One region of the Clostridium sp. genome, then DNA from elsewhere that is predicted to be linked to it. Evidence: predicted binding sites of a transcription regulator. Region 1 holds the regulator's gene; each other region holds the start of a gene.
What was found. The regulator NrdR, encoded in region 1, represses ribonucleotide reductase genes. The targets are predictions, from matches to a motif close to CACNANATNTNGTG.

Region 1 (3,294 bases):
TCCTACAAAACTATTATATATGCAAAACTTCTTAATCTGTTCTTCTATAAGCCTGGCCGTAAATTTTAATACTTTATCTCCATTTTCAAAACCATAGGTATCATTATATGTTTTAAAGTTATTCAAATCTGCATAGATTAAAAAAAAATTACTGTTGCAATTTATCATATTATCAATTGTCTTATTTATGATCTCATTTCCCGGTAGACCTGTTAACGGGTTGAGATTCTTGGCATGATTTTTTTCAAACTCTATAGTATATTCAAGCAAGTTCTTAATTGTTACAATTCCATAGTATTTATTTTTCTTTGTAACTATAACATAATCATATATTTTTTTAGGATCTCTTTCCATTGCAACTCTTGACACATCACTTATATCAGTATAGTAATCAACTATAAGCGGTGAACAATCCATAATTAGTGATACCGGCCGCCTTAAAAAAACTGAAAGTCCGTATTGGGTAGCAAGTACATAATCAAGATTATGTTGCATAATCAGACCCACTGGATAACCATTTTTTTCAATACATGCCCCTGTAACACCTGAACTATCAAAAAACTTTTTCATGTCCCTGCCAGTAGCACTTAATGGAAATGCAGGATTTCTCTGTACAATATTTCCCACATAGTTCTTATCAAATTTATTGTTTTCTATCTTATTGTATTTGATTATTTTTTCTTTTACACTTTCAGAAATATCAAGGAATGTACCCGATGGTCTCTGAAGGAAATAACCCTGGCCTGCAGTAATTCCTATACTTATAAGTTTCAGGAGTTCACTTTCGGTTTCAATTCCTTCTGCAATAACTTTCATATTCGTAGAATTGGCAAATGATAAAAATGTCTTTACAAGTTCCTGCTTGAATGCATCTTTATCTATGTCTTTTATAAACGATATGTCAATTTTAATATAATGCGGCTTTGTCTCCATCAAAGTTTTAAGTCCTGAATAGCCTGTTCCCATATCGTCAATTGCAATTTTATAGCCTTGATTTACATAATTGTCCAGAGCCGTCTTGAAACTTTTATAATCTTCTATAGCTGTTTTTTCCGTTATTTCAAAGATAATTGAATCCGGACACATATTGTTGTCTTTTAAAAAATCTTTGGTAAATCCACTTCTAAATCTTTCATCTTTAAATATTTTAGGATCTACATTTATAAATAAAAACTTGTTTTTATCTATAATATTTGCCTTTTCAATAGCTTTAAGCCTGCACAGCAACTCAAGTTCCCATATTCTTCCGAAGCATTCAGCTGCTGAAAAAAGTTTTTCAGGCGAATGCAGTGGAGAGTTCTTCGGTCCTCTACTCAATGCCTCATATCCTATAATTGATGCATCCTTAAGGGATACAATAGGTTGAAATACTGTATTAATGCTTTTATTATCCAGTATTTTTTCCAATTCATATTTATCACATAGATTCATCTGATTCACCTCATATACCGACATCTGAAGAAAGTATACAATTGTTATGTTAAATACATAATAATTATCTGTTAAATTCAGTTAATAATTCAATAAGTTCTACGTACAATCTATTAAATCCACTATATCTATTTTTATAATAAAAATACAGTTTTTTCCTATAAGATATAGTGACTGCTTGATTAACTATAAAAAGTAGATGACATATTATATATCATCTACTTTTTTGAAATAAGATTTTTAATTTCTTCCATAAATGTATTTATATCTTTAAACTGTCTATATACTGATGCAAATCTCACATAGGAAACCTCATCAACATTCTTAAGTCTTTTCATAACCATTTCACCTATATCAGAAGAATTTATTTCAGTTATCATTTTATTATTTATACTTTTTTCAATATCATCTACTATACCTTCAAGCTGTTGTCTGGAAACAGGTCTTTTCTGACAAGCTTTTATAAGTCCATTCAATATTTTATTTCTGTCAAAATATTCCCTGCCCATATTTTTCTTTATAACCAGTATCGGAATATCCTCAATTTTTTCATAAGTAGTATATCTTTTTTTACAATTGAGACATTCTCTTCTCCTTCTGATAGCTTTATTATCCTCCGTAGATCTTGAATCAATGACCTTGCTTTCCGGATATCCACAATAAGGGCATTTCATTTCATTTCACGTCCTTTATACCTATATATGACTTATATTATACACTTTTTTGAATGCATTTTCATCAGGCTGCACACATATATAGATATACAATAAAAAATAATGTATTTAAGTCAATGCATTTTCTGCATCTACAAGGAGTACATCTATTCCTATTTTCTTTACATTATCCCATGGAAGTTCAAGATCATCATTTTTACCGAACCAGCTTATCTTGGCTGTCTGTGACGGCAGTATCAAAGATAATATTCTGTTGTTTTCACAGTCTATTTTCAAATCCTTTATAAAACCCAGTTTTGCCCCCGTATTTATATCTATGACTTCCATAGATCTCAAACTTGCCAGTGAATACAATGAGTTTTCCTCTGCAATATTATTCTCCATATATGTAGGCACCCCCTAATTAAATATAATCTAGTTATATTATATTTATATATACTTTTTCATATGCCTTAAAGCAGTTTTTTCCAATCTGGATACTTGGGCCTGAGATATTCCTATCTCCTCCGCCACCTCCATCTGTGTTCTACCATCAAAGAACCTGAGATTCAATATCAGTTTTTCCCTGTCATTTAATTTTTTCATAGCCTCCTTTATTGATATGTCTTCAAGCCAATTTTCATCTACATTTTTCGTATCACTTATTTGATCCATGACATATATGGCATCTCCCCCGTCACGATATATTGGCTCGAAGAGCGAAACAGGATCCTGAATCGCATCCAGTGCAAACACCACTTCTTCTCTCGGCATATCAAGTTCCTTGGATATTTGTGATATTGTAGGTTCCTTGTTATTTTCCTTTACAAGCTTATCTCTTGCCTGAAGTGCCTTATAAGCTATATCTCTGAGGGATCTACTTACTCTTATGGAATTATTGTCCCTCAAATATCTCCTTATTTCACCTATAATCATGGGAACCGCATAGGTGGAAAACTTTACATTCTGCTTCAAATCAAAATTATCTATTGCCTTTATTAGCCCTACACATCCTACCTGAAAGAGATCATCAGCATTTTCACCCCTATTATTGAATCTTTGTATTACGCTTAATACAAGTCTTAAATTTCCCTTAATGAACTTTTCTCTAGCTTCACAATCTCCATTTCTAGTCCTGGTCAAAAGTTCTTTCATTTCATTTTCCTTAAGAACTGGCAATTTTGACGTATTTACTCCACAAATTTCGACT
Region 2 (3,294 bases), 1.4 Mb from region 1:
TTTATGATATGGAGCTTCAATATCAATTTTGTCCTTTATTGATATAGGAAAGTTTACAGGTATATGATAGGAATTAGTATAATAGTCTTTATCTGTAACCCCTTTAATCTCACCAAATATCTTTTTATCTTTGACTATGAATTTGCCGCTCAATCCTTCTGCCGGAGTAGCATAACAGCTCCAATTGAGATGAGTTTCATCTGTAAGTTTGTCCGTATAATTCCTGATATAATTTACAATTTTCAGCCCGAGTTTTCTTGCTTCTTCACTTTCTCCATGATGTTTCCCCGTAAGTGCTGTAAGAGCTTCCGCAAGCCCGATAAATCCTATTGCCCATGTTCCCTGCTTTAATATAGGTTCTATTGAATCCTCCTCTTTTAGATTCTCAGCACCTTTCATAAGTTTCTGTCCTGCAACGAAAGGAAGATCTTTTACCCTCAATTTCTTCAGGGTACCGTACCTGTGCATCAATGATTCTCTAGATAAATTCAGTCTATCATCTAAAAGCTTGAAGAATTTATCCAAATTTCCCTTGGATATGATAGCTATTCTTGGAAGATTAATTGTTGTTGGAGCTATATTTCCTCTTCCCTTGGGACCCGGCTCACCATTTACATTGGAACATACATAGGTTCTGCATCCCATAGTCGATGGAATTACACCCTTATCATAATAAAATTTATTGAAATCAGCATCCATATTCATAAAAGTAGGATTCATTCTTTTTGCTGCCACTCTGCAGGCAATTCTGAATAAATAATAATAAGGATCTCCTTCTTTTTTGTTCACGCCATCTTTCACTCTAAATATTATATTGGGAAATATAGGCTGCTCACCTTGTCCAAGTCCCTTTTCATATTCGGTGAGAAATACCTCACATATAAGTGCTGAATCCTTGGTTCTAGGTACGCCTAAATTAATGGAACTAAATGGTACCTGGGAACCCGCCCTGGAGTGCATGGTATTTAAATTGTAAATTATTCCCTGCATAGCCTGTTCTATACTTCTTCTAAGCTTTTTCTCTGATATTTCAGTTATCCTGCTTTCTTTTATGCCAAGTTCTCTTAAATCTTTTACTATTTCCTGCCTGGTAGGTTCTATAAAAATAGACATATCATTGTCAAAATCAGGATGAGATTGTCCTCCAAACATGTCATTTTGCGATGATTGAAGCAATATGCATGAGAGTTCAGCTGCTGATTCTATTCTCTTTGGATGTCTAATATATCCATATCCGGTATTAAAGCCATTTAAAAGCACTTCTCTTGTAGGTATATGCAGGCAATTGACACTTAAATTATAAGAATCAAGATCATGATAATATACATCTCCGTTTTCATGGGCTTTTGCCAGATATTTGGGCATCTTAGCCAGATTATGCCACTTGTTTGATTCACTTGCTATTCTTAGAAGTTTGGAACTATAATTATTTCCCACATTTGCATTATCTCTATCCGTCTCTATTCCTATTTTATCAATAGCCTTCATAAGATCTGACTTTATTTCCCTTATATTGTTTCTGTCTCTTCTATAATTGGAATAAGCAAATCCTATTTCAGTATATTTCCGTTTCATAAGAACTTCTTCAACTATATTCTGTATATCTTCAACATTTATTTCCTCCAAATTCAAATTTTCTATATATTTTATAACCTCCTGAGTCAGATCTATAAATTCACTCTCTTTTAAATCATAACCTATCTCGTCAGAAGCTCCCTTTATTGCGTTAGTTATTTTAATAGAATTAAACTCTACTTTTCTTCCATCTCTTTTTACAACATGTAGCATATACAATTCCTCCTAAGCACTATATATTGTGTAACAATGTAATTATACTACTTTATATAGAATAATTAAATATATATTTGACAGAATAATATTATACTACACTATTTGATCAATTAAAAATCATATCTTACTTAGGGAGGATGAAAACAATGAAGGGACAGATAATAGATACAACTTCTACAGAAGCTGTGATAGCTCTTGCAGATGGAACAATATTAAACATTGCAATGTCACAATTGCCCTATAATTCCAGGACAGGTGATAAAATAAATATAGAACCATTTCAAACTAAGATGACAGGAAAAAGTTTTATAAATGTATCAACACCTCCTATTTGTTGATGTACCTACATTTATGTATTATAATTATAACGATGCAAGGAGGTATTTTTTATTATGTCATTACTAAAAAATCTTACAGAGATAAGTTCTCATCCAAGTTCCATATTTGCACTTATAGCTTTAATCGCATTTATTTTATTTATTGCCAGAATTAAAAAAATACATTTTACAACCCAGCTCATAACTCAAATAGGTATTGCCTTAGCTCTAGCTACTATACTTAAGGTATTTAGAATATACCATTTTCCCCAGGGAGGAAGTATAACTCTCGGAAGTATGGTTCCAATACTGCTCATGGCATTTTTATATGGACCTGAAGTAGGTTTCCTAACTGGATTTTTATATGGAATCATAACCTTGATTCTGGATCCATACATACTTCAACCTGTACAAGTTCTATTTGATTATCCACTCCCTTTCATGGCACTTGGCATCACCGGTTATTTCAGAAGTCATAAACTACTTGGTACGGCTTCCGCCATATTTATGAGGTTTATATGTCATTTTATATCTGGGATTTTATTTTTCGGGAGCTTTGCCCCAAAGGGGATGTCCCCTGTAATCTATTCACTATCGTTAAATGGAAGCTTTATGCTTATAGAAGGAATCATATGCATAGTTATAATGGCTGCTCTTCCTCTCCAGCATCTTGAATCCATTTTAAAGAAAGATACTCTCAACAATTCTATTAAATAGTAAATTTAAAAGGGACTGCTGCATAATTTCGATTGCAGTATATCCCTTTTAAATTTACTCTATAAAATTACTCTTCTATGGATATGGCATTCACAGGGCAACCATCTCTTGCATCTTCAGCTGAGTCCTCTGAAGTATCTGGTACTTCACTTACCAAAGTACCGGCCTTCCCGTCATCCTCCATTGTAAATACTTCCGGACACTCACTTGGACACATGCCGCAACCTATACAGGTATCCTTATCTACTATTGCTATCATGAATATTCACCACTTTCCTAATAAAATTAACAATATAATTATTTGTCAATCTTATCAGGAATATACATATATTCACAAAGTAATTCTATAGCTTTAATCTTGACATGAAATTATCAACTAACGTATTATAATCTGGAGATTTGGATATGTACTCCTCAACTTTTCCATCCTCCATTTTATCTACAAGTTCCAAATCCATTGGTATTTCAT
Region 3 (3,294 bases), 940 kb from region 1:
TTGCAAATTTACTTCCCCAAAATCCTATTTTGTTATTTAATTGCGCTGCGTCAAAATCATATTTATCAAGAAAAGGTAAAAACTTATCTATCAACTTATCAAAAACCATAATTATAGGGTTCATCATATAATTTAAATGAGTAGTGGTTGTAGGGTTACTATCCGGCATGTTTAAAAGGTCATTGAATGTCGGTTTCATCAGATCCGAGTTTATTATCTTCAAGATTCCGAGAAACACAACAAATACCGTTGCGATAAAAAGATTTTTTGAATAGAACATTAGAAGTATTCCGCAAAATGCTGGATGCCATATATCAAATATATCAACATCTAATGTATTTGTTTTATTTAGCACAAGCATTACAGCATTGACAATTACAAGTACAAACAAGAAAAACAACGTATACATTGAACCCCATGTTATGGTAGCTACCGGTGCCCATCCCAAATCAGTTATTGATAGATTTATACCCGTAGATTCAACAAAAGCTTTCAATGCTTCAGAAAAATTTGTTGTCAGCAAAGAAATTATTTGTCCTATTGCTGTCAGTGCAATTGCAAGTTTAAGTCCACCCTCAATTGCCTTGCTAACTTTTACACGCATTAAAATTGCCAGTATCGAAAGAACTATGAACATCATCGGTGCTGCCCCTAGACTTATCAAGGGCTTAAAAATAGTGTTGGCAAATTGAATAACAGTTCCCATATTTCCTCATCCCCTTTATATTTTATTTTGTTCATTTCTTCCCTGTTTTTTTTATTACATTTTCCAGTTCATCGAACACCGGCTGAGCCATAGCAGGTATACGATACAATATAGGTCCTGCCTCAACAACTGGTATTTTAATTTCAAATCCCACATCAACTTTCGTTATGGGTGTAAATATATCATACCTTGAAATCAATTCTTCAGTTATGTCCTTTACCATAACTGCATCAGCACAAACTTGATATCCCCTGCTTTTCATCTCCTGTTCTATTGCATCTTTAATTTGATGACTAGAATTTACCCCTGCACCACAAGCTGCTAAAATTTTTATCATTTAAATTACCTCCATTTTATTTTTTATATTAAAGACAACAAATTAATTATTTATTGTCTTTTTTACCAGCAATAAATTGATATATTTCTCCTTCATCATCAATTTCATCCAGTTTATCCATATTACATTTTTGAGTTATAAAGTCCATGATACTTGCTAATATATTTGTTTGAGCATCGTTTTCATCATTTATAATAATAAACAAGTACCTTACCTTTAATTTCTCATCTGGAGAAATCATATTTTTAAAAGTTATATCATGTTTAGCCTTTACAAAAACAATACATTTGCTCCTGCAATATTCCCTCTCAGTATGTGGTATTGCAACATTATATTTTTGTCCTTCTATCATACTTAGATCTATTCCGGTGGGATAGTTTTTTTCTCTTTCTATAATTCCATCTACAAAATTATCTTTTACAAGTTCTTTTTTTATCAGTTCTTGTCCAATTTTTTTCAAAATTTGGTCACTACTTTTAGCTTCCTCTATGAAAATCAAATCTTCTTTGAACAAATGAGCTATGTTATTAATCATAAAATTTTACTCCTTTCCACGCATGCTATTTAGAAACCTTTCATTGTGTAATATTTATGCTTTATTTTGTTCTATATTGTTTTATTTACAACTATATATTATACCATTATTATACACTTGTCAATATTAATTATGTAGTATTTGTGTTCTATTTATGTTCTATTATAGTAAATTAACTACAATTACCTTTATATAAATACTGAATTTCACCCTCATTTATATAAACTATATATTGAATATTATCAGACTATAATTTATAATTAAGAAGTCCTACATGTAGTATTTTTTTTTAATTTATATACTATATATAGTTAAATGTAATCTTAAAAAATGAGGAGGGGAAATATTGGACTCTATAAATGATATATTTAAAAGATACTATACAAATATACTTGAAAAAGACAAATCAAAAACCGTATATGATTTATTTAAGTGGAAAAAAGTAGACGTATTTTTAAAAGACCACAAGACAAACAGGGTTCTTGTGGACATGAAGGATCTTGAATTTCCGGAGCATTACTCCCAAAACGCCTGTGACATAATAGCTTCGAAATACTTCAGGAAAGCTGGAATTCCCGGGAAATTAGGATATGAAAACAGCATGAGGACAGTTGCAAACAGACTTGTAAATTTCTGGTGCCAGGCTCTAAAAGATGAAAATCTTATAACTACGGAAAATGAGGCCCAAATATTTTATGATGAATGTGTGTATGCCCTCTTAAACCAAATGTATGCTCCAAATTCCCCCCAGTGGTTCAATACGGGACTTAAATTATCCTACGGAATAGGAGGGGCAAAACAGGGAAATTACTATTTTGATGAAGGAAAAAACGAAATAGTGGAATGCTGCGATAATTACACAAGAACCCAGGCCTCGGCCTGCTTTATACTTTCCATAGAGGATAAGCTTCTGGGACCTCATTCCATATCGGATCAGTTCATTACGGAAACAAAACTTTTCAAGGGCGGCTCCGGAACCGGAAGCAATTTTTCAAATATAAGGGCAAAGGGCGAAAAACTCTCTGGAGGCGGTGCATCTTCGGGTCTCATGAGCTTTTTAAAGGCACTCGACAGAAATGCAGGTGCCATCAAATCCGGCGGCACTACAAGGAGAGCAGCCAAGATGGTATGTCTTGATGTCGATCATCCTGAAATCATGGACTTCATAACCTGGAAATCAAAAGAGGAAGACAAAGTCAGGGCCCTCGGTAAAATGGGCTATGATATGGATATTGACGGAGAAGCCTATGAAACAGTTTCAGGACAAAACAGCAACAATTCCGTTAGATTTTCAAATGATTTCATGCATAAAGTCGAGAATCTGGAGAAAAATCCCGAAGAGACCATAGAATTGGCAGGCAGGATTGATTCAAAACTATCCAGAAGAGAAAAAGTAAAGAACATATGGGAAGCTTTCAACAGATCAGCATGGAAATGTGCAGATCCCTCCCCTCAGTTCAGTGATACTTTCAATGCATGGCATACCTGCCCTGCTGGAGAAGATGGAAATCTCAATGCCAAATACAACAGGATCAATTCAACAAACCCATGCGGCGAGTATGCTTTTCTGGATAACACTTCCTGCAATCTTGCATCTATAAATATATATAAATTCTATGATGTAGGTACAGGTCACTTTGATATTGAAGGCTATCTTCATATAATACATCTTGTACAGTTAATTTTGGAAGCATCCATACACTGGGGACAATTTCC

Region 2: the regulator NrdR is predicted to act here: its motif matches at 1,806-1,819, upstream of LKE46_RS13930 (anaerobic ribonucleoside triphosphate reductase).
Region 3: the regulator NrdR is predicted to act here: its motif matches at 1,878-1,891, upstream of LKE46_RS11930 (vitamin B12-dependent ribonucleotide reductase).

The regions. Positions count from the first base shown of each region.
Region 1 is NZ_JAKVOI010000001.1:1,485,824-1,489,117, forward strand. It holds gene LKE46_RS07325 (GGDEF domain-containing protein) at 1-1,431, opposite strand, end outside; gene nrdR (transcriptional regulator NrdR) at 1,650-2,105, opposite strand; gene LKE46_RS07335 (YlmC/YmxH family sporulation protein) at 2,214-2,489, opposite strand; gene sigG (RNA polymerase sporulation sigma factor SigG) at 2,535-3,294, opposite strand, start outside.
Region 2 is NZ_JAKVOI010000001.1:2,843,627-2,846,920, forward strand. It holds gene LKE46_RS13930 (anaerobic ribonucleoside triphosphate reductase) at 1-1,788, opposite strand, end outside; gene LKE46_RS13935 (hypothetical protein) at 1,938-2,129, shown strand; gene thiT (energy-coupled thiamine transporter ThiT) at 2,184-2,825, shown strand; gene LKE46_RS13945 (ferredoxin) at 2,893-3,084, opposite strand; gene LKE46_RS13950 (Mrp/NBP35 family ATP-binding protein) at 3,170-3,294, opposite strand, start outside.
Region 3 is NZ_JAKVOI010000001.1:2,430,326-2,433,619, forward strand. It holds gene LKE46_RS11915 (PTS galactitol transporter subunit IIC) at 1-706, opposite strand, end outside; gene LKE46_RS11920 (PTS sugar transporter subunit IIB) at 738-1,043, opposite strand; gene LKE46_RS11925 (PTS sugar transporter subunit IIA) at 1,090-1,578, opposite strand; gene LKE46_RS11930 (vitamin B12-dependent ribonucleotide reductase) at 1,925-3,294, shown strand, end outside.